DNA from 2 places in the Kocuria turfanensis genome. Region 1 is predicted to be linked to the other one. Evidence: predicted binding sites of a transcription regulator. Region 1 holds the regulator's gene; the other holds the start of a gene.
The links. The regulator LexA, encoded in region 1, represses DNA repair genes until DNA is damaged. The targets are predictions, from matches to a motif close to TCGAACANNTGTTCGA.
Positions count from the first base shown of each region.

Region 2: a site for LexA is predicted at 2,307-2,322, ahead of AYX06_RS18800 (LexA family protein). Genes of this name have one in related genera too.

Region 1 covers NZ_CP014480.1:3,690,950-3,705,277, reverse strand. Annotated here, with positions in the region: gene AYX06_RS16885 (histidinol-phosphate transaminase) at 1-137, opposite strand, end outside; gene AYX06_RS16880 (DMT family transporter) at 208-528, opposite strand; gene AYX06_RS16875 (DMT family transporter) at 528-911, opposite strand; gene AYX06_RS16870 (LysM peptidoglycan-binding domain-containing protein) at 1,044-1,463, opposite strand; gene lexA (transcriptional repressor LexA) at 1,888-2,580, shown strand; gene AYX06_RS16860 (ATP-dependent DNA helicase) at 2,641-4,722, opposite strand; gene hflX (GTPase HflX) at 4,727-6,373, opposite strand; gene AYX06_RS16850 (class I SAM-dependent methyltransferase) at 6,494-7,156, shown strand; gene dapF (diaminopimelate epimerase) at 7,197-8,162, opposite strand; gene AYX06_RS16840 (LssY C-terminal domain-containing protein) at 8,289-9,191, shown strand; gene AYX06_RS16835 (TMEM175 family protein) at 9,181-9,873, shown strand; gene miaA (tRNA (adenosine(37)-N6)-dimethylallyltransferase MiaA) at 9,870-10,799, opposite strand; gene miaB (tRNA (N6-isopentenyl adenosine(37)-C2)-methylthiotransferase MiaB) at 10,796-12,322, opposite strand; gene AYX06_RS16820 (regulatory protein RecX) at 12,427-13,059, opposite strand; gene recA (recombinase RecA) at 13,068-14,177, opposite strand.
Region 2 covers NZ_CP014483.1:54,896-69,223, reverse strand. Annotated here, with positions in the region: gene AYX06_RS20660 (hypothetical protein) at 1-148, opposite strand, end outside; gene AYX06_RS20990 (hypothetical protein) at 71-262, shown strand; gene AYX06_RS18810 (hypothetical protein) at 616-834, shown strand; gene AYX06_RS18805 (hypothetical protein) at 1,101-2,204, shown strand; gene AYX06_RS18800 (LexA family protein) at 2,333-2,773, shown strand; gene AYX06_RS18795 (Y-family DNA polymerase) at 2,798-4,057, shown strand; gene AYX06_RS18790 (ParA family protein) at 4,317-5,108, shown strand; gene AYX06_RS18785 (ArdC-like ssDNA-binding domain-containing protein) at 6,037-6,924, shown strand; gene AYX06_RS18780 (glutaredoxin domain-containing protein) at 6,999-7,256, shown strand; gene AYX06_RS18775 (hypothetical protein) at 7,356-7,697, shown strand; gene AYX06_RS18770 (hypothetical protein) at 7,779-8,159, shown strand; gene AYX06_RS18765 (sigma-70 family RNA polymerase sigma factor) at 8,230-8,466, shown strand; gene AYX06_RS18760 (hypothetical protein) at 8,502-8,921, shown strand; gene AYX06_RS18755 (hypothetical protein) at 8,961-9,338, shown strand; gene AYX06_RS18750 (GAF and ANTAR domain-containing protein) at 9,574-10,557, shown strand; gene AYX06_RS18745 (cold-shock protein) at 11,364-11,621, shown strand; gene AYX06_RS20050 (hypothetical protein) at 11,953-12,369, opposite strand; gene AYX06_RS18740 (class F sortase) at 12,482-13,270, opposite strand; gene AYX06_RS20045 (hypothetical protein) at 13,388-14,328, opposite strand, start outside.

The DNA of each region.
Region 1 (14,328 bases):
TCCGCCGGGACCGGGTGGGTGTTCTCGTTGGTGTTGAGGGCCACGGCGACGTCCAGCTGCGGGGCGCCGTAGGGGGCCTTGCCGCGCAGGTCGTCGCGCAGCGGGAGGGCGTTGAGTCGGTCCAGGTTCTGCGTCACCCGAACAGTTTAGACCTGCCCCCGGTGCCCGCCCGCGGGCCGGGGCGGGGCGGGCGGGTCAGTGGGTGGGTCAGTGGGCGGCGCCGAGCTCGATCAGCAGGACTCCGCCCATGATGAGCGCGATGCCCAGCACCATGACCCGGCTCAGGGGCTCACCGAAGAACAGGCGGCCCGCGACCGCGGTGAGCGCCACGCCCGCGGCGGCCCAGATGCCGTAGGCCACGCCCAGCCCCAGCCCGTGGCGCAGGGCCAGGGCGAGCAGCGTGAACGCGAGCAGGTAGCCGGTCACCACGGCGGCGTACCAGCGTCTGCGGCCCTCCGCGGCGACCCGCAGGGACAGGGTGGCGGCGACCTCGGTGAGGATCGCCCCGGTCAGGTAGAGCCAGGCCATCAGGCGCCGCCGTCCCGGGCGGCCCGGTGGGCGCCGACCTCCACGCACAGCACCCCGGCGACGACCAGGACGATGCCGGCGAGCACCAGCAGGGTCAGCGCCTCCCCGAAGACCAGGGCCGCCAGGAGGGCGGTGAGCGTCACGCCCGTCGCCGCCCAGATGCCGTAGGCCACGCCGACGGGCAGACCGCGGCGCAGCACCGCCGCGAGGAACACGAACGCGGCGCTGTATCCGGTGACCACGAGCAGGTACCAGCCGGGGTGCCCCAGGGCCGCCTTCAGGGCCAGTGAGGCGGCCACCTCGCTGCAGATCGCGGCACCCAGCAGCGGCCAGACGGTGCTCGCCCGGGTCCGGGGAGGCCGCCGGGGCTCACGGGCGGACACGGGGGGGCGGCGGGTTCCCGCGGTCGGGACGCGGGTGGAGGGCTCCGGTGCTCATGCCCCCGACCCTACCGATGCCGAGCGCGGCGCCGGGACGGGGTGCCCGGGGGCCGTCCCGGCGGGACGGGCCGCCGTTCAGGCGGCGGGGACCTCCAGGAGCTGGCCCGCCTGGAGGACGGAGCTGTCGAGGTCGTTGAGCTCCACGATCTCGTCCATGACGTCCCGCGGGTCGCGCTCCGGGTCGGCCAGCACGGCCAGGTCCCACAGGCTCTGCCCCGGGTGCACCGTGGCCTGCTCCGTCCCGGCGCCCGCGACGGGCTCGCTGGTGGCCGTGGCCGTGGACGGGACGAGGAAGATCACGGCCAGCACCACCAGGGCCGCGGAGCCGGCCAGGACGGGCAGGCCCAGCAGGACCAGGCGGCCCCGCCGGGTCAGCACCAGCGGAGCGCGGGAGGTCCCTGCCGACGGGCGGGCCCGGCGAGCCGCGCGGGCCGGGCCGCCGAGGGATCGGGGGCGGCGCGCGACGACGGCGCTGAGGGTGGCACTGGCACTCATGACATGAACTCCTTGACGTTCCCGCACGGGGCGGGCGATCTCGAACACCGGTCCGACCGGCGGCCCGTCCGGGCCTGCATGCGATCGAACATACTTTCGAATACCGATGACCCATGTCTAGCACGCGTCTGCGAAGGCTGTCGACACCGGGTCGTACATATGTTTGAAGACACACGGCGTGTCGCCTAGGCTGGGAGCACGTTCGGGCCTCGGGCCGGCACGCGTTCCGACTTCCCCCGGCTCCCTGCTGGCTGGACCCATCGAAGCACCCGGGTCCGACATCGGAACGGGGCCGGCGCGCACCGGAGGCACCACCAGCCGGACGCGAAAGGACGACGCTCCCATGGCTCAGCCCCCCACCCCCGAGGAGTCCCGCCCCCGGGCCGCGCGGTCCGGCGGCCGCCCCCGCGGCCGGGGTCTCAGCGTGCGCCAGCGCACCATCCTCGAGGCCATCCAGCGCTCCATCGCCGAGCACGGATATCCGCCGTCGATGCGCGAGATCGGCGACCTCGTGGGCCTGGCCTCGCTCTCCAGCGTCACCCACCAGCTCTCCCAGCTCGAGAAGCTGGGCTACCTGCGCCGGGACCCGAAGCGCCCCCGGGCGATGGAGGTGCTCACGCCCCTGCAGCTGCGCGACGCGGCCGCCCCGGAGACCCCGGAGGCCCCGCACGAGCCGGCGGACGCGCCCCGCGGCCCGCGCGCCGGTGCACCGGGCGGGGTGGCGGAGCTGTCCACCTCCGCGGACGTGACGATGGTGCCCCTGGTGGGGCACATCGCCGCCGGCGGGCCGATCACCGCCGAGCAGGACGTGGAGGACGTGCTGGCGCTGCCCCGCCAGCTGGTCGGCCACGGCGAGCTGTTCATGCTGCGGGTCAAGGGCGACTCGATGATCGACGCGGCCATCTGCGACGGCGACTGGGTCGTGGTCCGCCGGCAGAGCGCGGCCGACAACGGGGACATCGTGGCCGCCCTGCTCGACGACGAGGCCACGGTGAAGACCTTCCGCCAGCGCGACGGGCACACCTGGCTGCTCCCGCAGAACACGCGCTACGAGCCCATCCTCGGGGACCACGCCACGGTGATGGGCAAGGTCGTCTCGGTGCTGCGCAGCCTCTGACACCCGCCGTCCGGCACTCGCCGGCCGATCGGCCGGGCCCCGTGCCGTGTCCTGACCGGGTCAGGCCGTCGCCAGGCGCGTCAGGGCCCCGAGCACCACCGAGCGGTCCGTGGTGGTCCACAGCGGCGGCAGGGACCCCCGCAGGAACCCCCCGTAGCGGGCCGTGGCGATGCGGGAGTCCAGGATCGCCACGACGCCGCGGTCCCCGCCGGCGCGGATGAGCCGGCCGGCCCCCTGGGCCAGCCGCACGGCCGCGTGCGTCGCCGAGACGGACATGAAGCCGTTGCCCCCCGCCCGCTCGGCCGCCCGGCTGCGGGCCGTGGACAGCGGGTCGTCCGGGCGCGGGAACGGGATCCGGTCGATCATCACCAGCCGGCACGAGGCCCCCGGGACGTCGACGCCCTGCCACAGGCTCATCGTGCCGAAGAGGCTCGTGGCGGGGTCGTCGGTGAACTCCTGGACGAGTCCCGCCAGCGAGGACTCCCCCTGGCAGAGGATCGGCAGGTCGGTGCGCCCGCGCAGGGCCTCCGCGGCCTCCTCCGCCGCCCGGCGGGAGGAGAACAGGCCCAGCGCCCCGCCGCGCGAGGCCTCGAGCAGGGCGAGCATCTCCTCCAGCTGGGCCTCGGTCAGGCGCCGGCCCGGCTTCTCCAGGTGCTTGGCGAGGTAGAGGATCCCCTGTTTCGGGTAGTCGAAGGGGCTGCCCACGTCCACGCCCTCCCAGCGCGGGGCGCCCTCGCCGCGCAGCCCGAGGGCCCCGGCGGGGGCGTCGAAGGAGGAGCCGACGGACAGTGTCGCCGAGGTCAGCACCACGGTGCGGCCGTCGAAGAGGCCCTCCCGCAGGGTCCCGGCCACCGACAGCGGCGCGACGTGCAGGGTGGCCGGGTCGGTGTCCTCGGCGGGGACGTACCCGCGGCCGGGCTCCCACCCGCCCTGCCGCGAGATCCACAGCACCTCGCGGGAGTCTGCGGCGGCGAGGATGCGCTCGGCCAGCTCGAGCACGTCGCTGACGCGCGAGCGGGCCATCTGCCGTCCGGCGTCCCCGTCCTTCTCGCCCCCGGAGCCGCCCTTGGACTCGCTCATCACCGTGCGGGCGGCGTCCCGGATCTGGGTCACGGCCGCCGCCTGGGCGTCGTCGAGGCCCCGGTGCAGCAGCTCGGCGGGCGCGCCCAGCAGCGCGGCCTCCAGGTTGGCGGCACCGGCGGTGAGGGAGTCGGGGTTCGCGGCGGTGTGCTTGCGCGCGGAGGCGGCCGCCGCGCGCACCATGGCGGCGGAGAGCTGGCCGGTGACCGCCCCAGTGACCCGGTCCTGCAGCTCGTGGGCCTCGTCGATCACCACGACGTCGTGCTCGGGCAGGACCGTGATGCCCTCGAACGCGTTGATCGCGAGCAGGGCGTGGTTGGTGATCACGATGTCCGCCTCCCCGGCCCGCTGCTTGGCGAGCTCGGCGAAGCACTGCTCGACCAGGGGGCAGCTGCGGCCCAGGCACTCCTTGGCGGTCACGGAGACCTGGCGCCACGCCTTGTCGCTCACGCCCGGGAGCAGTTCGTCGCGGTCACCGGTGTCCGTGGCGCGCGCCCACTCCCGCAGGCGCTGGACCTCCTGGCCCAGCCGGCCGGGCTGCTCGGTGGCCTCCGGCTGCGCGGCGCCGGGGTGCGGGGCGGCGTCGGGCAGGGCGAAGAGCGCGCCGGGGTCGTCCTCGGACGGGTAGCCGCCCTCGAGCTTGTGCAGGCAGGCGTAGTTGCTGCGGCCCTTGAGCAGGGCGACGTCGACCTCGCGCTCGAGCTCCCCCTCCAGGGCGGCCAGCAGGCGGGGGACGTCCCGGCCCACGATCTGCGACTGCAGGGCGAGGGTCGCGGTGGCCACCACCACCGGCTTGTCCGCGTGCTGGGCGTGCGCCACGAGCGGGGCCAGGTAGGCGAGGGACTTGCCGGTGCCGGTGCCGGCCTGGACCAGCAGGTGCCGGCCGCGGTCGAGGGCCTCCGCGACCTTGGCGGTCATCAGCCGCTGCCCGTCCCGGACCTGCCCGCCCATCGCCGTGACGGCGGTGTCGAGCAGGCCCAGGGCGTCCTGGGCCCCGGGCAGGGTCTCCGGCCGGGTGCCGGAGACGTCCCGCCCGGACTCGTCGACGAATGCTGCGGGCACCGGCTCAGGCGCTCTCGGCGCCGAAGCCGGGCGCGTGCTCCGGGGCGAACTCCGCGAGCTCGGCCGCCAGGTCCTCGCGGACCTTCACCAGCAGGTGCGTGCCCTCGGGCAGGTGCTCGGTGCGCAGGATCTCCGCGTCCCAGTCGTGCAGCCGGCTGACGACGTCGCCGCGCTGGTACGGGACCAGCAGGTCCAGCACCGTCTCCGGGCGCGGGATGGACTCGCTGATCCGCTCCCGCAGCGCGTCGAGGCCCTCCCCGGTGCGGGCGGAGACCACCACGACGTTGCGCTCGCGCTGCCGGATCCGCTCGACCACGAAGGGGTCCGCGGCGTCGACCTTGTTGAGCACGATGATCTCCGGGATGTTCTGCGCGTCGATGTCGGTGAACACCTGGCGCACCGCCCGGATCTGGCCCTCGGGGTCCGGGTGGGAGGCGTCCACCACGTGCAGGATGAGGTCGGCGTCGGCGACCTCCTCCAGCGTGGAGCGGAACGCCTCCACGAGCTGGGTCGGCAGGGACCGCACGAAGCCGACCGTGTCCGAGAGCGTGTAGCCGATCCCGTCCGGGGTCTGCGCGCGGCGGACCGTGGGGTCCAGGGTCGCGAACAGCGCGTTCTCCACGAGCACCCCGGCGTCCGTGAGCCGGTTGAGCAGCGAGGACTTGCCCGCGTTGGTGTAGCCGGCGATCGCCACGGAGGGCACCGAGTTGCGGCGGCGGTTGAGCCGCTTGGTCTCCCGGGCCGGCTTCATGGCGGCGATCTCGCGGCGCAGCTTGGCCATCCGCGTGCGGATCCGGCGGCGGTCCAGCTCGATCTTGGTCTCACCGGGCCCGCGGGAGCCGATGCCCTCACCGGCGGCCGCACGGCCACCGGCCTGGCGGGACAGGGACTCGCCCCAGCCGCGCAGGCGCGGGAGCAGGTACTCGAGCTGGGCGAGCTCGACCTGCGCCTTGCCCTCCTTGGACTTGGCGTGCTGGGCGAAGATGTCGAGGATCAGACCGGTGCGGTCGATGACCTTGACCTTGACGACGTCCTCCAGCCCGCGCCGCTGGGACGGGGCCAGCTCGGAGTCCACGATGACGGTGTCGGCGCCGGTGGCGGCGACGATGTCGCGCAGCTCCTTGGCCTTGCCGGAGCCCAGGAACGTGGCGGGGTCGGGCTTGAGCCGGCGCTGGACGATGCCGTCCAGCACCTCGGAGCCGGCGGTCTCGGCGAGCGCGGCGAGCTCCCGCAGGGAGTTCTCCGCCTCCTCGAGCGTGCCCTCGGTCCAGAGCCCGGCCAGGACCACGCGCTCGAGGCGCAGCTGGCGGTACTCGAGCTCCGTGACGTCCTCGAGCTCGGTGGACAGGCCCCCGACCCGGCGCAGGGCGCGGCGCTCGTCGAGGTCCTGCTGCTCGCCGTCGTGCTGCGAGTGCTCCTGGCCGCTGTCGGCCAGTTCGCGGGCGCGGCCGGTCAGGAGGCCGCTCCCGGCGGCCCCGGAGTCCTCGGACCGGCGGTCGGCGCGCTCTCCGGCGTCGGCCTCCCGGGCCCGGGCCCGGGAGAGGACGCGCTCGACGACGTCCTCGAGGTCCTGCCGGCTCAGGCCGTTGTCGGCCTCCACCGCGGGAGACGCGGTGCTGTGGTCGGCAGGGGTGTGGTGAGACTGGGTCATGGTTCCTTTCGGAAAGGATGTGGTGGTTGGAATTCTAGTCGCGGTCTCCGACGAGCGGGGCCGCGGGCGGGTGGCTGCGCGGAGCGGGCCGGGTCCGCGCGGTCGGTAGCATGAACGTCTATGACACGGCGTTCCGACTCCCCCGATCCCGCCGCCGGCCCGGCGGCCCCGAACCCGGGGACCGAGCACTACTTCTCGGAGGATCCCTCGGTGCCGGAGGTGCGCCGCCCGGTGACCGTGGCCCTGCGCGGGCGGGAGGTCGTCCTGCAGACCTCCAACGGCGTCTTCAGTCCGCGAGGTCTCGACAAGGGAACGTCCGTGCTGCTCCGAAATGTTCCCGATCCGGCCGGTCCGGAGCTACTGGACGTCGGGTGCGGATGGGGCCCGATCGCCCTGAGCCTGGCGGAGGCCGCGCCCGGGGCCCGGGTCACGGCGGTGGACGTCAACGAGCGCTCGCTCGGGCTCACCCGGGACAACGCCGCGGCCCTGGGCCTGGGCAACGTCGAGGTGCTGCTGCCCGAGCAGGTGCCGGCGGACCGGCGCTTCGACACCATCTGGTCCAATCCGCCCATCCGGATCGGCAAGCAGCAGCTGCACGAGCTGCTCCTGCGCTGGCTGCCGCGGCTGAACCCCGGCGGGAGCGCCTGGCTGGTGGTGCAGAAGAACCTCGGGGCCGACTCGTTGCAGAAGTGGCTGGCGGCCGAGCTGGGCGGGTCCTTCCGGGTCTCCCGGCACGCCACCGACAAGGGGTTCCGCGTGCTGCGGGTCGACCGCCCGGCCTGAGCCGGCCCGAGCCGGTCGGTGCCGGGGCCGGCCGCGGGGCTCAGACGAAGGTGCCGTCGGCCACGAGCACGGCGGGACCGGCGAGGACCACGTGCTCCGCGCCGTCCGGGGCGGGCACGAAGGTCACGGAGACGACCCCGCCGGGCACCTGCACGAGCCACTGGTCCGGGGCGGTGGGCCCGCCCCAGAACCGGGTCGCCGCCGCGGCCGCGCACGCGCCGGTGCCGCAGGACTGGGTCTCGCCCACGCCGCGCTCGTGCACCCGCATGCGGACGCGGCCCACGCCGTCGTCGTCGCCGTCGGCGGGGACGACGAACTCGACGTTCGTGCCGTCCTCGGGCTCCGGGCGCACGACCGGGGCGGTGAACAGCTCGAGCTGGTCGAGCTTCTCGCCCTCCGCGAGCGCCACGACCGTGTGCGGGTTGCCCATCCCGATGGACAGCGCCGGGCGGGGCACCTTGAGCCCCTGGGCGGTCACGACGGCGTCCGAGCCGCGGGACCGGGCGGTCTCGCCGTCCAGGAAGCTCCAGGGGCCCATGTCCACGGCGTAGCCGGAGTCGGTGCGGGCGACGGTCTTCACCCCGGCGCGGGTGCCGATCCGCAGAACCTCGCCCTCGGGGACCTCCGCGAGGCCCCGCTGGACGAGGTAGTGGACGAACACGCGCACGCCGTTGCCGCACATCTCGGCGATCGAGCCGTCGTTGTTGCGGTAGTCCATGAACCACTCGGCGTCCGGGGCGGTCTCCAGCACGGCCCGGCCCTCGGGCAGGGCCTCGCTGCGCACGGCCCGGATCAGGCCGTCGCCGCCGATGCCGCGGTGCCGGTCGCAGACCAGGGACACGAGGTGGGCGTCGAGCGCGAGCTGCGCGTCCGGGTCGGTCAGCAGGACGAAGTCGTTGCCCGTGCCGTGGCCCTTCGCGAAGCCGCGCCCGCGCAGCTCCCCCCAGGGCACGGCGGCGTCCGGGGACGGGGCGGTCGGGAGGGTCTCGGGCTGCGCTGAGGTCACCCGGACATGATACGCGGCCCCGTGGGCGGGCCGGGGTCATGGCCTTCCCCGGTGCCGCCGCCGTGGCTAGCCTGGGGGCACACCGGCCCGGGGGTCCGGTGCAGCACGGGGGGCGAGGACGGCCAGGTGGACGCACGAGGCAGCGACCGGGCACCGGACGCGCGGAGCACGGGCCCGGGTGCCCGCCGGGGGCCCGGGCCGACCGCGGTCCTGTGGCTGCACCGCTCGGGGCGGCTGGCGACCGCGCTGCTGGCGGGCTGGGGGGTGTACCACCTCGTGCTCGAGGACGTCGACGACGAGGGACGGCTGGTGTGGGCGTTCGTGCCCGTCTGGGCGCTGTCGGCGTACGTGCTGCTCCCGTTCCTGAACCGGGTGCTCACCGGCCTCTACGTGCCCCACTACTTCATCGGGCGCGCCCGCACCGCCGACGGGCTGCTGGGCGACCCGGTCAACCTGGCGGTCACGGGCAGCCCGGAGCGGCTGGCCGCGGCCATGCGCGCGGCGGGCTGGACCCCCGCCGATCCCCTGACCCCCGCCACGGCCTGGCACATCGCCCGCGCCGCGGTGCTGCACCGCAGCTACCCGGCCGCCCCGGTCAGCCCGCTCTACGTCTTCGGCCGCCGCCAGGCGCTGGCCTTCGAGCGCGAGGTCGCGGACAGTCCCGCCCAGCGGCACCACGTGCGCTTCTGGGTCTGCCCGCCGGGCTGGCGGCTGCCGGGCGGCGCCCTCGTGGACCTGGTGGGCGCGGCGACCTTCGACCGCCGGGTCGGGCTGTCCCTCTTCACGCTGCAGGTGACCCACAAGGTCGCCGAGCGCACCGACGCCGAGCGGGACCTGGTCGTCACCGCGCTGCGCTCGGCCGGCGCCCGGGTGCACGTGCTGCGCAACTTCTCCTCCGGCTACCACGCCCGCAACGGGGGCGGGGACGCGATCGAGACCGACGGGCACCTGCCCGTCCTCGACGTGCGGGCGGCCCCCCGGGCGGCCCAGCCGGCGGAGCGCACGGGGGGTGGGCCCGGTGGCCGATGAGCCGCGGGCCCGCCCGGCACGCCGCGCCGGGCCCGCCCGGACGTACCGCCGGCTGGTCGGCACCGGTGAGTCCACCGAGCGGACCGTGTTCTTCAGCGACGCCGTGTTCGCCATCGCCATGACGCTGCTGGTCCTGGAGCTCATCCTCCCCGGGGACCTCCCGCCGGAGCAGCTGGAGCCGGCGCTGCGGGCTCATCTGCCGCAGTTCCTCGCCTACGTCCTGAGCTTCGCCGTCATCGGCACGGCGTGGATGAGCCACCACCGCCGGTTCACCGTGATCCGGCGCATCGACGGGCGCCTGCAGGGGCTGAACTTGCTGTGCCTGTTCTTCATCGCCCTGCTGCCGATGCCCACGAGCCTGCTCAGCGACTACGGCGGCGGCGGCTCGCCCTGGCCGGCGGCGCTGTACGCCGCGGTGTCGGCGGCCGTCTACGCCTCGCTGAACCTGGTGTGGGCCCACGCGTGGCACGCCGGGCTGATGGCGACCGAGGTCGACGCCGGCCTGTACCGCTACGTGCTGCGCGGGCTCCTGCCGGCGCCGGTCGTCTTCGCCCTCAGCATCCCGGTGGCGTTCTGGGACCCCGGAGCCGCCGCGTGGAGCTGGCTGCTCATCGTCCCGGTGTCCGCCGCGGACGGGTGGTGGCTGCGCCGCTCCACCGCGGTCGACGGCCCGTCCGGCTAGGGACCGTCGGGACCGGGCCGGGACCGCTGCACGAGCTGCACGGCCCGATCCGCCAGCCCGGGCCCGGCGGCGTCCAGCCAGTGCACCCGCGGGTCCGCCCGGAACCAGGTCAGCTGGCGGCGGGCGAACTGCCGGGTGGCCACCACCGTGGCCTCGGCGGCGTCCGCTGCCGAGGCGCGGCCGTCGACGACGTCGAGGAACTGCCCGTAGCCCAGGGCGCGGGAGGCGGTGCGCCCGGCGCGCAGTCCGCGCCCGGCCAGCTCGCGCACCTCGGCCTCCAGTCCGGCCGCCACCATGGCCTCCACCCGCCGGGCCAGCCGGGCGTGCAGCTCCGCGCGGTCGACGTCCAGGGCCAGCTGCACCGTCGGCGCCACGTACTCCCGGCGGGGCATGAAGGAGGCGAACGGGCGCCCGGTCAGCTCCCACACCTCCAGGGCGCGCACCAGCCGGCGGTCGTCGCGCACCCGGGCCGCGGACTCGGGGTCGACCCGGAGCAGGCGCTCGCGCAGCGCGCCGGGGCCCTCCGCGGCAAGCTCCCGCTCCAGCCGGGCCCGGATCCGCGGGTCCGTGCCCGGCAGCTCCAGCACGTCCAGGGCCGCACGGACGTAGAGCCCGGAACCGCCGACCAGGACGGGGACCCGGCCGCGGGCGCGGATCTGCGCGAAGCAGGTCCGGGCCTGCTGCTGGAAGCCGGCCACCGAGGCCTCCTCGGTGACGTCCAGGACGTCGAGCAGGTGGTGGGGCACCCCGCGCCGCTCCTCGGCGGTGGCCTTGGCGGTGCCGATGTCCATGCCGCGGTAGAACTGCATCGAGTCGGCGTTGACCACCTCACCGCCCAGCCGCAGGGCCAGCTCCACGCCCAGGGCGGTCTTGCCGGTGCCGGTGGCGCCGACGACGGCGACGACCGGCAGGGCCTCGGCGCTCACCGGACGGGCAGGCTGGGCATGCCCAGGCTCACGGGGCGCGGCCCGGGGCCGTCGGCGGCGGGCACGCCGCAGGACTCGGCCTGGCGGCGGTCCCAGGCGTCGCCGGCCCGGGAGCGCCGCAGCGCGTACTCCCCCGGTTCGCGGGGGTCGGCGATGAGGTGGTAGGCGGCGGCGTCGGTCACGGTGACGGTCACGAAGTCGCCGGGCCGGGGGGCCTCCGCGCCCTGCGGCACGGAGAAGTGCACGAGCCGCTGGTCCTGGGCCCGGCCGGAGAGCCGGTGGGTCAGCCCGGACTTCTTGCCCGCCTCCGCCGTGACGAGCAGCTCCACCCGGCGCCCGACGATCCGGCGGTTCTCCTCCGCCGCGATCCGGTCCTGCAGGGCCACGAGGCGCTCGAAGCGCTCCTGCACCACGGCCTTGGGCACCTGGTCGGCCATCTCCCCCGCAGGGGTGCCGGGCCGGATCGAGTACTGGAAGGTGTAGGCCGAGGAGAAGCGGGAGGCGGCCACGACGTCCAGGGTGCCCTGGAAGTCCTGCTCGGTCTCCCCCGGGAACCCCACGATGATGTCGGTGGTGATCGCGGCCTGCGGGATCCGCTCGCGGACCGTGTCCAGGATCTCGAGGAAGCGCCGGGAGCGGTAGGAGCGGCGCATCTGCCGGAGCACCCGGTTCGAGCCGGACTGCAGCGGCATGTGCAGCTGGGGCATCACGTTGGGGGTCTCGGCCATGGCGTCGATGACGTCGTCGGTGAAGGCCGCCGGGTGCGGGCTGGTGAAGCGCACCCGTTCCAGGCCCTCGATCTGCCCGCAGGCGCGCAGCAGCTTGGCGAAGGCGCCGCGGTCCCCGAACTCCACGCCGTAGGAGTTCACGTTCTGCCCGAGCAGGGTGACCTCCACGGCGCCGTCGTCCACCAGCGCCTGCACCTCGGCGAGGACGTCGCCCGGCCGGCGGTCGCGCTCCTTGCCGCGCAGCGAGGGCACGATGCAGAACGTGCAGGTGTTGTTGCAGCCCACGGAGATCGACACCCAGCCGGAGTAGGCGCTGTCCCGCTTGGTCGGCAGCGTCGAGGGGAAGACCTCGAGGGCGTCGAGGATCTCGAGCTGGGCCTCGGCGTTGTGCCGGGAGCGCTCCAGCAGGGTCGGCAGCGAGCCGATGTTGTGCGTGCCGAAGACGACGTCGACCCACGGGGCCTTCTCCAGGATCGTGTCCTGGTCCTTCTGGGCCAGGCAGCCGCCCACCGCGATCTGCAGGTCCTTGTTGCGCTTCTTGGCCGGCACGAGCTGGCCGAGGTTGCCGTAGAGCTTGTTGTCGGCGTTCTCGCGCACCGCGCAGGTGTTGAAGACCACGAGGTCCGGCTCGCCGCCCGCGGCCGGGACGTAGCCGGCGGCCTCGAGCAGACCGGTGATCCGCTCGGAGTCGTGGACGTTCATCTGGCACCCGAAGGTGCGCACCTCGTAGGAGCGCGGAGCGGGGGCGGCGGAGGACGCGGTCGGGTCCGTGGGCTGGGCGGCAGGGGTCGAGATCACCGGGCAATTGTACGGGCCGCGGGCGGCGCCCGTCCCGTCCGGGCCGGGGCGCAGCGGGCCGCCGGCCCCGCAGCCCCCGGGCGCGGCGGGCCCGTTGCCGGTCAGGGGGTGTCGGGGTAGGTCTCGTCCACGCCGTCGTCGTCCGCGGGGGCGCCGGTGCGGGCCTCGAGCTCGTCCTTGACGACGGCGAAGGCCAGTCCCGGGGCGTAGCCCTTGCGCCCGAGCATCCCGACCAGCCGGCGCACCGCCCGGCCCCGCTCGGTGCGGTCCGTCAGGTCCAGTCCCGCCGGCAGCTTCCGGCGCACCAGCTCCGCGGCGTCGGCCCGCTCGTCCTCGTCGGTGCGCTGCTCGAGCGCCGCCTCGGCGAGCTCGCCCGGGACGCCGCGGGTGGCCAGTTCCCGGCGGATCGCCGAGCGGGCCAGTTTGCGGGAGCCGGCGCGGGAGCGGACGTAGAGCTCCGCGTACTGGGCGTCGTCGACGAGGCCGACCTCCTCGAAGCGGTCCAGCACCTCCCCGGCCACGTCCTCGGGGACGTTGCGATCGGCGAGCTTGTCCTCGAGCTGCCGGCGGCTCTTGGCCGAGGCCGTGAGCTGGCGCAGCACGATCGCCCGGGCGACCTCCCGCGGGTCGGGCTCCGGGTCCTGGGCCGCGGACGCCGACGCCGCCGGGTCCTCCGGCCCGCGGTGGCGGGCGGAGGACCGGCGGCGCCGGCGTGCGTAGGGGCTCTCGGTCACGGACCCGCTCAGAAGGCCGGGCCGCCGACCTCGGAGGGCAGTCCGGCGACCGGCGACTCCTCCTCGGCCTCCGCGGCGCTCTCGGGCTCGGCCACGATCCCGAGCTTGACCAGGATCCGTCGCTCGATCTCCTCCGCCAGCTCCGGGTTGTCCTTCAGGAAACGTCGGGCGTTCTCCTTGCCCTGCCCGAGCTGGTCCCCCTCGTAGGTGAACCAGGCCCCGGACTTCTTCACGATGCCGTGCTCCACGCCCATGTCGATGAGCCCGCCCTCGGTGGAGATGCCCTCCCCGTAGAGGATGTCGAACTCGGCCTGCTTGAAGGGCGGGGCCATCTTGTTCTTGACGATCTTGGCGCGGGTGCGGTTGCCCACCGGGTTCGCCCCGTCCTTGAGCGTCTCGATGCGGCGCACGTCCACGCGCACCGAGGCGTAGAACTTCAGCGCCTTGCCACCGGTGGTGGTCTCGGGGCTGCCGAAGAACACGCCGATCTTCTCGCGCAGCTGGTTGATGAAGATCGCGGTGGTGTTCGAGTGCGAGAGCCGGCCGGTGATCTTGCGCAGCGCCTGGCTCATGAGCCGTGCCTGCAGACCGACGTGGCTGTCGCCCATCTCCCCCTCGATCTCGGCCTTGGGCACCAGGGCCGCCACCGAGTCGATCACGATGATGTCGATGGACCCGGAGCCCACCAGCATGTCCATGATCTCGAGGGCCTGCTCACCGGTGTCCGGCTGCGAGACCAGCAGGCTGTCGGTGTCCACGCCCAGCTTCTCGGCGTAGGCGGGGTCCAGGGCGTGCTCGGCGTCGATGAAGGCGGCGATCCCGCCGGCCTTCTGCACGTTGGCCACCGCGTGCAGCGCCACGGTGGTCTTGCCGGAGGACTCCGGGCCGTAGATCTCCACGACGCGCCCGCGCGGGAACCCGCCGATGCCCAGCGCGACGTCCATCGCGATGGAGCCGGTGGGGATGGTCTCGATCTTGGTGGCCGGGCGGTCGCCCAGGCGCATCACCGAGCCCTTGCCGTAGTTCTTGTCGATCTGCGCGAGGACGGTCTCGAGAGCCTTCTCGCGGTCGCTGCCGAACTGCTGGTCGGCGCTCTGTTTGTTGCCCTTGGCTGCCATGGTTCACCTCGTGGTCGGGGGGTTCCGCCGGTGCGGCCGGAACCGTTCTTGCTGGTCGTTTCGTGTTCCACGGTATCGCCGCGGTCGGACACCCTAAGGCCTCCGCACCGGGCCTGGGGACGCCCACCGGCCGGCGGCCCGGACGGGAGCG
Region 2 (14,328 bases), on a different contig from region 1:
AGTGTTCGGCAATACCGTTCGACTGTCGATCATCCGTGCGCTCAAAAACGGGCCGGGCCGCCGCGGAGAAATCGTTGAGCGCACCGGATTGGGTGTAGATACCCTCAGCACCCAACTGCGCGAACTCCAAGATCTTGGAGTGGTACATGCTGCGGTGATTCCTGGCCGTGGCCGGCCTATGCTCTACAGCCTCAACGAGGCGCGAGTGCAAGAGCTGTATAGCGCCTTGGGTGCCTATGCCCTGGGGGAAGCGTCGGCTTAACTGCTGGCGGCAAGCCATCTTGATCATCCTTCCGCGAGCCCCTTCCCGGCCTCGCTCGGCTGGACCGCCACTCTGTACCGGCCCAGCCTCGATGATATGTATGCAAATGCGACTGCCCCAATTGCTCCCCGGGGGTCGCGGTATCGCCCCACGCTAGGGGGAAGGTCGCTGTATCCGGGGGCTCTCGCGGATAAGTGCCAATCCACAGGTGTCCCCTAATCAAGGGACGAGGCGCGGCGCAAGGGAGCTGGACTCGTCATGGTTCCAATGGAGTGGATGCGGCTGCCAGGCAGCAACGGGACACGCCCAGCGGCTTCCTAGCGCTAGCAAAAGCAGTGTGAGATGGTGAGCACATGAAGGAGTACACACCCCCCAAGCTGTTCGGGCAACGCGTCGCACTCAACATGCGCGTGAAGCCTGCTCAGCACCGCCGCGTGGCGGAGCGGGCAGCTGCGCTGGGCCTATCCCAGGCTGACTATGTGGGTGCTCTGGTTGATCGTGACTATGGGCTGCCGAACCTGATTGACGACCGGCAGAACCAGGACAAGGACCAACTACCTCTTGACCATTAAATGACTGACGGCCCGCCGTGGTGGGCGGGCCGTCTAAGTCAATCAGCTGTCGCTAGTTTGGCGACCGGGGACAGCTGGTTCAACAGCTAACTGAATCGAATCTGTCATGAACCCAATACCAGGGGACTGTTGTGCCCCCTAGTGTAGCCGAGACGCGTCACCATGTGGAGTCCTCCCGGCTTCGTGCCGCCGACGTGACGTTGGCCGCTGACCTGCCAGAACGTCAGCACCCCCAAAAGTTCCCGTCGCGTACTCGTCGTGTGCGGGTGGAGCACGAGCGTTCCAAGGCCGTCGTGCTGCGGGCGGTGCCCAAGGGCTGCCAGCTCGCCAAGCACGTCGCCGCCTGGCGCCGGGCCGTGCTGGAGCACCCCAGCCTGGAGTTGATCCGTGCCGATGCCCGGGCGAACCTGCTGGCCGTGGTGGAGATCATCTGCCGCCAGCAGGACCCCGCCTCGCGCACCTGGCGCACGACCTGGGACTGGGTCGCGGAGAAGATCGACCGCTCCCGCTCCACCGTGGCGCGGGTGATCCGCCACCTGCGCGACTGCGGGCTGCTGGCCGTGGTGGCCACCGGCCGCAGCGCAGCCCGCACCCCGGCCGCCACCGGCCGCACCCAGGGCGAAGCCCCCGTCTACGCCCTCATCCACAACACCGCCCAGCCGGCAGGTGAGCCTGTGGAACTAACTGACACCCCGGTCCCCACGAAGTGGGAGAGTCTTTCCCCGCACGCGCGCGAAGAGCTTTCCCCGAAGGACGCGGCTACGCCGCGACCCAGCCGAAAGCGCGCCGCGCAGCGGCGCGAGGTGGTCGCCGCCCTGAACCGTCGTACAGCCCCGCTGTGGCCCCGTCATGCGACGACAGAGCCTTTGACAGAGCGGGTGACCCGTCGGGCACGGAAGGAGACTCAGCGAGCGGCCGCCCTGGAGCTCCAGCACGAAGCCATCGTGCTGCGCCAGCTCACCACCGCCCACGTCGTGAGCGTGTGCCGCCCGTTCTTCCAGGCCGGATGGACCATCGCCGACGTGCTCACGGCTCTGGACTGGAGCCCCGAGGGCACCCGCTACGGCTTTCTCACCGTGGAGGGCATCGACAACCCGGGAGCCTGGTTGGGCGCCCGGATGCGCGCCTGGACCCACTTCGACGGCACCCCGATGCGGTCGCGGGACCAGCGGGTCGCCGCCGAGGCCGCCCAGCGCCGGGCAGCAGCACGGGCAGCCGCCGAACGCTGGGCGGCCCGCACGGCGGCCGCCGCGGCCATTCCCGGGTCCTCCCCGGCCCCTGGTCCCCGTCGGCCGTTCCGGCAGCGCTGGGCCGCCCAGATCGCCGCCGGCCAGAACGAGACGGCTGGTGCGCCTGCCTCGGCTCCGTAGCCGGGCCTCTTGGCGTGTCCGGTGGGCGGGGCAGAATCCGCCCCGTCAGCACTAGTCAAACCGTATATGTGTGCGAACCAAACGCATATGTTGGTCTGACTGTCGAATATGTGTTCTATCCTGGCGGCATGAGACACCCAGTTCCGCTCACCATTGACCGCCCCGTGCTGGTCTCTGCGGTCCTGGTCCGCGTCCCGGCTGGCTTCCCCTCCCCTGCCCAGGACAGCTTCGACGACGGCCGGATCGACCTCAACGAGGTCCTGATCAGAGACGTCACCTCCACCTACGCATTCCGGGTCACCGGAGACTCCATGGAAGGAGCCGGGATCTACCACGGCGACGAAATCCTCGTGGACCGATCCATCACCCCCAAACACGGTGATGTGGTGATCGCCGTCTACGACGACGAGTTCACCGTCAAACGCCTGCACGTCCACGACCACGGCGTGGTCCTCCACGCGGAGAACCCGGCCTATCCCGACATCACGATTCCCTCGATGACCCAGCTCCAGGTATGGGGTGTGGTGACCTACTCAATCCACCACGTCCATTCCCGGAAACTGCACTAGCCGGGCCAAACAAGGGGGTAACCCGTGATTGCCCTGGTGGACGTCAACAACTTCTATGCCTCCTGCGAGGCCCTGTTCGAGCCCTCCCTAGCGGGTAAGCCCCTGGTGGTGCTTTCCAACAACGACGGCTGCGTCGTCGCCCGCTCCCCCGAAGCCAAAGCCCTGGGCATCAAGATGGGCGACCCCTGGTTCCAGCTGCGCGCCGACGCCGCCCGCTGGGGGCTGATCAAACGCTCCTCCAACTACCAGCTCTACGCCGACCTGTCGGAGCGGGTGATGCTGCTGCTAGCCCGCCACGCACTGGGGCAGGAGGTGTACTCCATCGACGAATGCTTCCTGCTCCCGCCCGAGGGCACCCCGGCCGAGCAGGTCCGGTGGGCCCGCCGACTGCAAGCCACCGTGGCCCGCAACGTCGGGCTGCCCGTGAGCATCGGGATCGCCAGCTCCAAGACGCGAGCCAAGATCGCCACCGAGACCGCCAAGAAGCTGTCCGCCACCGGTGGGGTGGTGCACTGGGACCAGGCCCCCGAGGGGTACTGGGACCGGCTCATGGCGGCCCTGCCCGTCACCGAGGTCTGGGGCATCGCCGGGCGGCTGGCGAAACGCCTGGAGGCGATGGGTATCGAGACCATCGCCGATCTGCGCGATGCCGACCCGGTGGCCATCCGGCACAAGTTCTCCATCGTGCAGATGCGCACCGTCCTGGAGCTCAACGGTTATCCGGCTATCCCGATCGAAGAAGAAGTAGCCAGCAAGCAACAAATCCTGGTGAGCCGGTCCTTTCCCGACCCCATCTGGGACCCCGAGATCGTGGGCCAGGCCGTGGCCGAGTTCGCCCAACGCGCCTCCCGCCGGCTGCGCAAAGAAGGCGAGATCGCTGGGCGCTTCACCGTGTTCGCCAGCACCTCCCCGCACCGGCCCGGACCCACCCACAACGTCTCCGCACACGTGCGCCTCGCCGCGCCCACCAACGAGCCGGCCCCCCTGGTGGCCGCCGCCCGAGCCGCACTGGCGCCGAAGCTGCTGCACGGCATGCAGTACATGCGCGCCGGCATCCTCTGCATGGACCTCGCCGCCGAGGGTGCCGTGCCCCTCCTGCCCGGGGTGATCGAACAACCAGCACCCCTCGGTGAGCTGATCGACGCCGTGAACCGCCGCTTCGGCAGCGCCACCCTTGCCCTGGGCCAGCTCGGCACCCACTCCCCCGCCCCGTGGCGCAACCGTCAGGCCGACCTTTCCCCCAGCTACACCACCGACTGGGCAGAGCTACGCACGGTCAGCTGAGCGCCCACCACCGACCGCACCACCGTGGATTGAGCCCGCTTCCCCGTGCCCACAACGGCCAGCATCTTTCCATCGGAAGCCCACCCCGCATTCCGGCCGTTGTGGACAGCCTCACCCCAGCACGCGACCACAAAGACACTTCCCGACCGGTCAGTGCCTATGTGACATAAAGGCACGATGACATAAGGTGGTAGAGATAGCGGTACATAGGCATCATGCCTATGTGTCATGAAGGCATCAATAGAAAGGCGGCTCTGGTATGGCTCCTCCGCTCACCATCGCAGTAGCTCAACAGAAGGGCGGGGTCGGTAAGACAACGACCACCGCCAACCTGGCCCACGCCGGCAGCCGCGCCGGCGCCCGAGTCCTCGCTATCGACCTAGACCCCCAGGGCAACCTCACCCGCACCCTTTATGACCAGGACATACCCGAAGGTCAGCCCATCACCGCTGATGTGCTGACAGAAGAGGGACCCGCTCCACTAGCTGACGTCATCGTGTCCACCGCATGGTCCGGGTTGGACCTGGCCCCGACCGTGGATCGGGACCTTGCCGCCGTAGAGCGGGACCTCACCCAGAATCCGCGCACCCCCGCCAGGGTGAAACTGCTGCACGATGCCATTCAGGCCAGCGAGGTCGCCGCCGGCTATGACGTCGTGCTCATCGACTGCCCACCCAATATTGGAGCCCTCACCCTGGCTGCATTGGCAGCCGCAGATCGCGTTCTGGCCGTCACTGAGCCCACCCTTTTCTCTGCCGACGCTCTCGTGGAAATCGAAGAAAGCGTGGCCCGGGTCCGACAGCACTACCAAGTGCCCGTGACGCTCTCCGCGGTGCTGGTCAACAAGTGGCGATCCAACGTCATCGAAGATCGGCACTGGCGGCTGTCCTTGGCCGAACAATTCGGGGACCTACTGCTAGACCCTCCGGTGCCCCAGCGCGTCATCATCAGCCGAGCCATTCAGGCCGGAGTATCCCTGAGCCAGATGGGTGCTGACGCCAAGCCAATCGTTGAACTCTATGACCGTCACTACCGGAGCCTCACCGCCTAGGAGATCCCACGATGCCCACCCAGCATGCGCCCAAGGCTTCCCGTCGTCGCCGCAGCGGCGCAGACCCTATCGCCCCCACGGCACTGGAGCATGAGAAGCCCGCTCCGACTCCCGAGCCAGCACACCAATCCGAAACGCAGCCGCAGCGTACATCGACCGCTGAGCAACGTGACCGCCTTCGCGTGACGGTGCCGAAGCCACTGCTCACCGAACTGAAAAGGGCCTACGTCATCGACGCCGGCCCCGGAGTCTCCTGGTCCGACTGGATCACCGGATTACTCTCCACCTCCCTCGATGATCTGCACACCAAGTACGGCGTGGAGGAGTTCACGGGCCCCGGAGTCCTCAGCCCGGGACGCCCACGCAGTCAGTAAACACATTGCGTCATGGTGCCCATGTGTCAAGATGCCTACGTGTCTAAATGACTAAATGGCATGGTGCCTATATGACACATAGACGTATAGGCACATTGATCAACGAGGTGAACCTGGGCGAAGGCCGGCCCGTGTAAGCACGGGTCGGCCTTTCTCTATGCCTGGCCATCGCAGGAAAGGGCAACGGGGGAGTTTCCCATGGTCGTCGGACTGCGGTTCTCCGGCTGCATCAGCGGCAGTGGGTCGGGTTCTTTCTTCCAAGGACAGGCGACGGGATGAGGTGCCGGGTCGGGGCCGCGCACCGAGCTACTGGCGGCGCGTGGAGACTCCCGAAAGGGCCCAGGGCCCACCCCCAGCACCCACCCGTCCCAGAGCGCCAAAGGGGCCCCCAGCGCGCGACCGCAGGCGCGGGGCGCCTCGCGCCAATAGGTTGAATAAATACCGGACGCGCCGCACCAAGAAATCAACAAAGTCAGAAAAATAGCTTGCCACATTTACGCGGGGGAACTAGTATAGAACTATAAGAAAGGCCGGGAACAAGAAAGGGAAAACCAATGACCACCAAGAACAAGACCCGCAAGACCGCCGAGCAGCGTCAGGTCGAGGCCAAGGCCCTGCATGAGAAGCTGGCCAACCAGGTCGAGGCGCTGGCGACCTCGGGGGAGTGGCAGAAGTTCCTGGACTACGCCGCCAGCTTCCACAATTTCAGCATCAACAACGTCCTGCTGATCACCGCCCAGTGCCCGCACGCGACCCAGGTCGCCGGCTTCCGCCAGTGGCAGGCCAAGGGCCGCCAGGTCCGCAAGGGCGAGAAGTCCATCAAAATTTTCGGCTACAGCTCCAAGAAGATCACTGAGAAAAACGAGCAGACCGGAGTGGAGGAAGAAAAGAAGATCACCATTTTCCCGATTCTCTCCGTGTTCGACATTTCCCAGACCGACCCCATTGAAGGCGTCGAGACCCCGGCCCACCCGTCCCGCCGCCTGGAGGGCGCCGACGAGGCCGGGCTCTTCGCCCGCACTGCCGCCTACCTGGAAGGCATCGGCTGGAGCGTCACCCGCGAGGCCATCCCCGGGGAGGCCAACGGCTACACCACCACCGACGGCACCCGTCGTGTCGTCGTGGAAGCCAACGTCTCGCCCGCCCAGGCCGCCAAGACCGCCATCCACGAGGCCGCCCACGTCGTCCTGCACGCCGATCAGGATCACGCCGAGTACATCGCCCACCGCGGCATCAAAGAGACCGAGGCCGAATCCGTGGCCTACATCGTCGCCGGGATCTTCGGCCTGGACACCGCCGCCTACTCCGTGGGCTACGTCGCCGGATGGAGCAAGACTGACTCCGAGACCATCAAGGCCACCGCCGCCAACGTCCTGGCCACCGCGCACACCCTGGCCGAGGCCCTGGACCCCACCGAGGACCCCGAGGCGGCCGACGCCTGATCCACCCACCACCCCGGGGGGAGGGCTCGAGCCCTCCCCCTGTGCCCCCGCCCGATCCACCAGGAGACCCCCCGATGCGTACCGCCACCCTCTACACCGCCCCCGGCTGCACCGACTGCGCGGCCGCCGCCCGCTCAATGGACAAGAAGGGCCTCGACTTCCGCGCCGTCGACCTCGCCGCCGAACCCGGAGCCCTGGACTACGTGCGCGCACTGGGCCACCAGCGCGCCCCGGTGACCGTCGTGCACAACGAGCACGGCACCGAAGTGGACCACTGGTCCGGCTACCGCCCCGACAAGCTCATGACCCTGCCCCACGTGCTGACCGGCTGAGCCGGCGCAACCCGGCAGGGAAGCGGCATCCCTGCCGGGATACACGTCCCCACCACCCCGGACACCGCAGACCCCCACGGACACAAGGAAGCCCCCGCCATGTCCATCACCTACACACCCGCCACCAGCGCCCCCGTGGACGTCACTGCCACCGCACAGAAAGCCGGACTGGCCGGCGGCTTTCGCGTCGTGATGGCCGCAGACGCCCACCACCGCGCCTGCGCCCTCGCCCAGCACAGCGACACCGAGAAGGGCGTGCGCGCCGTCGTGGACGCCCTCACAGCTGCTCTGACCGCTCTCACCGAGGGCGATCGGGCACTGAGCATGGGTACCACCTGGACGATCCGCACCGGCGGCCTCCAACACGCCCGCTGGACCGTGCTGGTAGCCGCCGACGACACCGCCCCCACCGCCGTGGTTCTCTACATCACCCCGGCCTAACCTCACCACGCCGGCCCCGCCGGGGCCATCCGCTCCGGGCCCTACGCTGACACCATCGGCCCACAACCCCAAGGAGTTCCCGTGTACGACAACGATACCGATGACCGGCCCCTCGTCGTCCGTGAGGCCGATACCGCCTACGAGGCTGTGCGCGCGATCAACCACGCCACGATTAACGTGGCCTCCCTGTCCGCACCTGTCGTCTACGACGTCCTCGGGAATCTCAAGACTGCTGCCGGCTACGGCATGCACCAGGCCCTCAACCAGGTAGCTGGTGGGCTCATGCGATCCCTGGAAACCCACGACGTCTACGACCACAACGGAAGCCCCACCGAGAACGCGGCGGCCGCGGCCGCGCTCATCCGTGAGGCCGCCCGCCACGCCGCGAAAATCGGAGCGCTGCTGGAGGAAGCCCAGTCCCGCATCAGTTCACAGGGCTACAACAGCCCTGAGGAATCCTGACCCCCGCGCCGCCGGCCAACTCCACCCCCACACGATCACTCGTGACCGCGACCTACCACCAAGGAGCCCCGTGACCCCCGACCGCCCCGACCTTACGGACGACCAGCGCGCAGCCGTGACCGACTGGAAGCAGTCCCAAGACAAGGCCGAGCAAGCACGAAAGCTCACCGAGGACGCGGCCACCGAAGCGCGTGAAGCCGTCACCGCCCTCAGCCGCAGTGGCATGAGCCAGAAAGCCATCGCAGCCCTGCTGGGCATCGGACAGCAACGCGTCTCCCAGCTCATCATCCGAACGCCCCGCCACTGACTCCTGGCAGGCCGCACCGATCGAAGGAGCCACCCATGACCACCACCCCAACCCTCACCTACGACCTCGACCCCACCACCTTTGAGGTGCTCACCGACGCCTTGGAGCACTACGCCGCCCACCAAGAACTGCTCACCCACGACCGCCAGTTCACCCCCACCACCGAGGACCGCACGACCCTGCTGCTGAAGGTCCTTCACGCCGACGAGCTGCGCCGCACCATCGAAACCGCCGCGGCCGCCGGCCAGGTCACCATCACCCTGGACCCCAGCACCTACCAGGTGCTCACCGAGGCCCTGGCCACCTACCACGCCGACCAAATGCACGCGGCCGCAGAGGCCACCGCCGAGCACGACGACCCCGAAGACGGGGACCCGGCCCGCCAGGCCGCGGCCACCGCAGACCGCCTCCACCTCCAGGCCATCGAAGCCACCCAACTCACCCCCCACGACTAGCACCCCGCCTCGGCTGACCGACTCCCCCTAAGGACCCCCATGAGCCTTGATCTGATGACCGACTTGTTCCCCTACAACCGCCTGGAGATCCAGTGGCGCTGTGACCGCTGCGGCTATGACGACACCAACCCCGACCTGTGGAAAGGCGCGCTGATCCTCATGCGCGTCCAACCGCAGAAAAAGGACACCCCCGGGCTCAACGTCGTTGCCGACAGCGTGCTGCCCCCACAGAACCCCGCGGACTGCCCCCTCGACGAGGCCGGGCGGTGGACCGACCACCGCGCCCTGGACGCCTTCCTGCACCGGGAGGGCTACACCCGCACCGGCGACTGGACCATGATCGGCCCCGAAGGCGAGGACCACCTGTGCGGACTCACCGCCCCCATCCAACTCAACAAAGCAGGAACCCCCGCATGAAAATCGTGGGCACCATCCACCCCGACATCCCTCAAGACATCAAGGCCGAGGGGGAGGACTACCACGACGCCCGCCAAAAACTCCTGGCCGCCATCCCGGATGAGCTGCTCGTCATTTTCGCAGGCTGCTGCGGTCGGAGGCATGAGCGGGGGGCATCCTGGCTACAGGATCGGTCCGAAGCGCATTCATCCTCAGGCCGATCATCAACCAACCCGAAGGTGGGAAGGACCAATAGATGGGCCACCACGAGGCCGAATCCGCCGAGGACCGCACCCGTCGGCACCAGCTCCAGGCCCAGGCCCGCGAGAAAGAACTGGAAGCCCAAGCGAAGGCGCTCAAGCAGGAAGGCCAGTCCCAACTACGAGACTGGAAAGCCCGCCAGGCCGCTGAGGCCGACACCGGCCTGGAAGACAACGACCCCCGCACCCAGAAGGAGGACGACCACCGGGCGCCGGTGGGGGACACTGAGGCGATGGACACGACTTCCCGCGGCGTGAACGGTCCTGCCCGCGAAGCAGGCACCGCGAGGGGCGCCGGTGACCTGGCCGGGCAACTGGGCGAACTGGCCCGCACCATGCAGGGCGAGAACAACTTCGAGGCTACCTTGGCCACCATGGTCCATGCGGCCCTGCAGTTGATTCCCGGGGCGGTGGATGCCTCGATCTCCGTGGCCCAGGCCCGGCGCACGGTCCGCTGCCACGCCCCGTCCTCCGATCTGCCGGCCACCGTGGACCAGCTCCAGGAAAAGTACGGGCAGGGCCCGTGTCTGGACGCGGCCTATGAGGAGAAGATCGTCCGCGTCCCGGACTTCCGCGCCGAGGACCGGTGGCCGGCCTTCGCCCCGGCCGCCCTGAAAGCTGGGGCGAAGTCGATGCTCGCCTTCCAGCTCTACACCAACGGTGAGGACCTCGGGGCGCTGAACGTCTACGGGGCCGACTTCCACACCTTCGACGCAGAGGCCGAAGAGATCGGGTCACTAGTGGCCGCGCATGCGGCGGTGGCCTTCGCCGACGCCCAGCAGATCAAACACCTCAACGAGGCGTTGGCCACCCGGGATTTGATCGGTCAGGCCAAGGGCATCCTGATGGAGCGGTTCAAAATCACCGCCCAACAGGCTTTCGTGGTGCTCACCACCGTCAGCTCAGGGACCAACTTCAAGCTGCGCGAGGTGGCCGAGCAACTGGCCACCACCGGCACCCTCCCCGACGCCAAGCCTTGACTCAGGAGGATTTGGACCGCCGCCCGGCTCCTTCCCCAGTCCGCGTATCTGGGACCCCACGGAAGCTCTAGCCACGGCCTACCTTGTGCCCCACACTGGACCCGTGGTGAAAGGCATTCCCACGCGAAGAGCCGGGCACAGTGTCCGGCTCTTCCCCTGCCGCCAAGCATGGACTCCACACACGATCCAGGCTCCGGGCGTGGTGCGCAGGCGATGTGCTCGCGGCCGAGCCTCATGACTTTGCATTTTGAGTGCTGACATGACGTACGGCTTTGCCGTAGCTCCTGCTGGCGGGTGATCCTGCCCCTGCCAGGACGTTTCGTGCTTCCGCCCGGACGCCCTGGTTTCCTTCGAGCAGGCCCAGCGCATCCGGATCCGGGGGGATCCACAGGGATGCTCGCCGCTGGAGGAAGTAGTACGAGGAGGCGAGGCCGGCTGGGGGGCCGACTCGCCTCCTCTTCTCCCCGTGCACTGAGAACGTATTGACGACGGGTCGCTCACGCCGTTGTTCAAAGCGAGGGCCTCAAGGCCGTCGGCGGGACTGCCGCACGGTTGCTGGCAGTTTCCCGTCCGCATTGCTCTCACCGACAAGTGCACTTCTGATCGTGCCCGTGCCACCGGGTGCGAATGGCGGGGTCAGGACTCGGTGCCCGGGCTTTGCCAGCACCGCACTGCGCAGGCCACCTCTACCCCCGGTGGGCTTCCGGGTTCACGGTGATCATCCCGGCGCGGGGATGGTGCCCGTCGGCTCTAGCCCCAGACGCTGCTTTCTGAGAAACTGCTGTGCATTAGCAATCCCCCGCGTGATGTTTCCGCCGGCCGGGGATGCTCTGCCTTTCAGAAAGTCAGGTACCGGTATGGCTACGGGCGTCGTTAAGTGGTTTAACCCGGAGAAAGGTTTTGGCATCATCACTCCTGACGACGGCTCCCCGGATGTGTTCACGGAGTTCACGGCCATCAACGCCACGGGCTACCGCACGCTCCACGAGAACGATCGCGTCGAGTTCGAGACCGAGTCCTGCGCCCACGGTCTCCGAGCGAGAAAAGTCACCGTCATTCCGTGAACGGGACTGCCCCGACTTTTGCTGGCTGACCTGCCCCGCAGCTACCTGTACCTAGGGGGAATCGGTGCTTGTCGGCCCCTGGGGGGTTGTCGCACAAATGGTGTAAGGGGCGTTTCCCTGGTTTGTGGCTCTCCGCCGCTGGCATCCGGTTGGTGAAGGTGATAGCAAAGGCGCTCAATGCGGGCTCGATGATGGCATGTTGGGCATGCAGAAAGCCGGGCACAGGGCCCGGCTTTCTGTGTGGGAGATGCCTTTCGCCACAGGAACAGCATGGCTTAAATGAGGGGGCTGGGGTAGAGGTTTCGGGTGCGAGCCTGCTGTTTTCATCGGGTTAGGTGTTCTCGTCTTCGGTGCTCACCGTGTCGTTGTTGATCCATTCCGGGAGTTGTCCGGGAAGGATGACGGCCGTGCCCAGGGCAGTGTGGGAGGTGAGATGCCGGGAGGGTTGTTGGGTGTTCTCAGTGTGGTAAGCGGTCACTGAGGCTGCGTAGCCAGCGGCCAGTTCGGTTTTCCAGGTGGGGTAGTCCGCGTAGCAGGGTGCGTCGGGGTCGGCGGCGCGTGCTTCTAGCCATCGTGCTGTTCCGTGGTTCGGTGGCGGACCGGGTAGCCGGTGTTGGTGCAGCACCGTGGTGATGTCGACTCTGCTGCCTGCTGTGGTCTTGATCAGCGGGTAGTAGGTCGCGATCCATTCCGCCGGGGTGTGGGGGCGCAGCTCGACGGCGAAAAGATCGGGGGTAGAGGCGGTCATGGGCTGTTCCTGTTCACCGCTGATCGGTGGTGACCGTGTGTTCGTCACGGGTGAGAGGTGTGGTGGTCGGCTTGCCCCGTCCGGGCTCGTATGGGGACTGGTCAGGTATGGGTCAAGGGGTGGGGCTGGCGGTGATGACGACGTTCTTGCCCCAGGGGTCGTTGGTGTAGCAGCTGATGATCACCAGTCGTTGCGGGGTGATGCGCCAGATGTCGCTGTTTTTGAGGGTGTTCTTGTCGTGGGTGGTGACCGTGTCCACGGTGTAGTCGATGGCCCCGGTCTGGGTGCTGAGGGTGATGGTGTCTCCGGGGTTCAGGTGGGTGCTGAGCCGGTCGAAGGGGGCGTCGGCGCCTTCCCAGCTGTGCCCGGTGATGTAGGTGGTGTTCGTGGACCCGGCTCCGGGGGTGCCGTAGGTGGCCAGCCAGTAGGCGTCCATGGTCATCGGGGGCACGATCGACTGGTTGGCCAGCTCGGCGGTGCTCGGGGCCAGCGGCAGGATCGGCTGGTCGATGCCGGCCGCAGGCACGGTGAGGTGAACCGGGGCTGAGGCCGCCGGCTGGGCCCGGCCCGGCGCGGGGGACGATGTGGGCGGTACCGGCGATGGTGTTGTAGCGGAGCGCTCTGGGGAAGGCTTGGGTGAGGAGGAGGGCGCTGTGGTGGGCGCGTCCGGTGAGTGGTCATCGCTCCGGGTCGGACTGGGGGTGGTGCTGTGGGTGGCTGCTGGTGCCGGCTCGGTCGCCCCGGTGTCAGGGGCGGGCCCGAGGCCGAGGTATCCGCCGACCCCGAGCAGCACGGCGGCGGCCAGGGCGGTGAGCGCGGGCAGGGTGCGTGTGCCCCGGCGCTGGCCAAGTGCTGTGGTGGTGGCGTCCTGGTCGCGGTGCAGATCGTGCTGATGGCCCATCTGGTGCCCCCCCCGAGGGCTGGTGGTGTGGTTCCGGGCGCCGGCCAGGGTGGCCGGCGCCCGGAGGGTCACGACGGTGGCGGGTGGGGTGCGGAAGCGCCCCACCCGCCGTGGTGGTTAGCTGCCGGTGGTGTGCCGGCGGCGCAGCACCAGCCCGGTCGCGGCGAGCAGACCGGCCCCGGTCAGCGCGATCACTCCCAGGTGGTTCTCGGAACCGGCACCGGTGGTCGTGCTGGGGGTGGTGCCGGCGGTCTGGACGTTCATGCCCTGGTTGGTGGTCTCCATGGAGGAGCCGGGCACCCAGTGCACCGGGGAGGTACCCGGGGACCACGGGGCACCCGGGGAGGTAGAGGGGCCGGTGACCAGGCCCTCGTCCACATCGACGTCGATGCCGGCACCCGGGCCGGCGCAGGCAACCAGGGCTGCGTCGAAGAGAGCTTCCAGCTCCTCGACGTCAACCCCGACCTCGCCCAGGGCCAGGCGGACCTCAGCGAGGCTCTCGACGGCGGCGTCCAGGGCCAGCTGCGCCTCGATCGCGGCGGCCACGGCCGTCTCCACGGCCACCTCGGCATCGGCCACGGCGGTCTCGGCGTCCTCGACCGCAGCCAGCAGGCCCAGCTGGGCGTCCAGCTCGGCCTGCGCGGCGTCGAACGCAGCCTGGGCCTCGGCCTGGACCTCCGCCGCGGCGGCCACCTCCGCCCGGGCGTCGATCAGCGCCTGCGGCTCCACCTGGGCGGCCTCCAGCGCCACCTGCGCCTCGGCCACCGCGGCAGCGGCCGCCTCGGCCTCGGCCTGGGCGGCGTCCCGATCGGCCACAGCCACCTCCAGGGCGGCCTGGGCATCGGCGACGGACCCGGCCTCCTCCACTGCCGCGGTCGCCTCGACCACCGCGGCCGCAGCAGCATCGGCGGCAGCTTCGGCGTCGGCCAGCTCCGTCTGGGCGGTGGCCACGGCGGCTGCGGCGTCGGCGGCGGCCGCGACGGCGGCGTCCAGCTGCGCCTGCGCGTCGGCGGTGACATCGGCGGCTGCGTCCACCTCGGCCTGGGCGGCATCGGCCT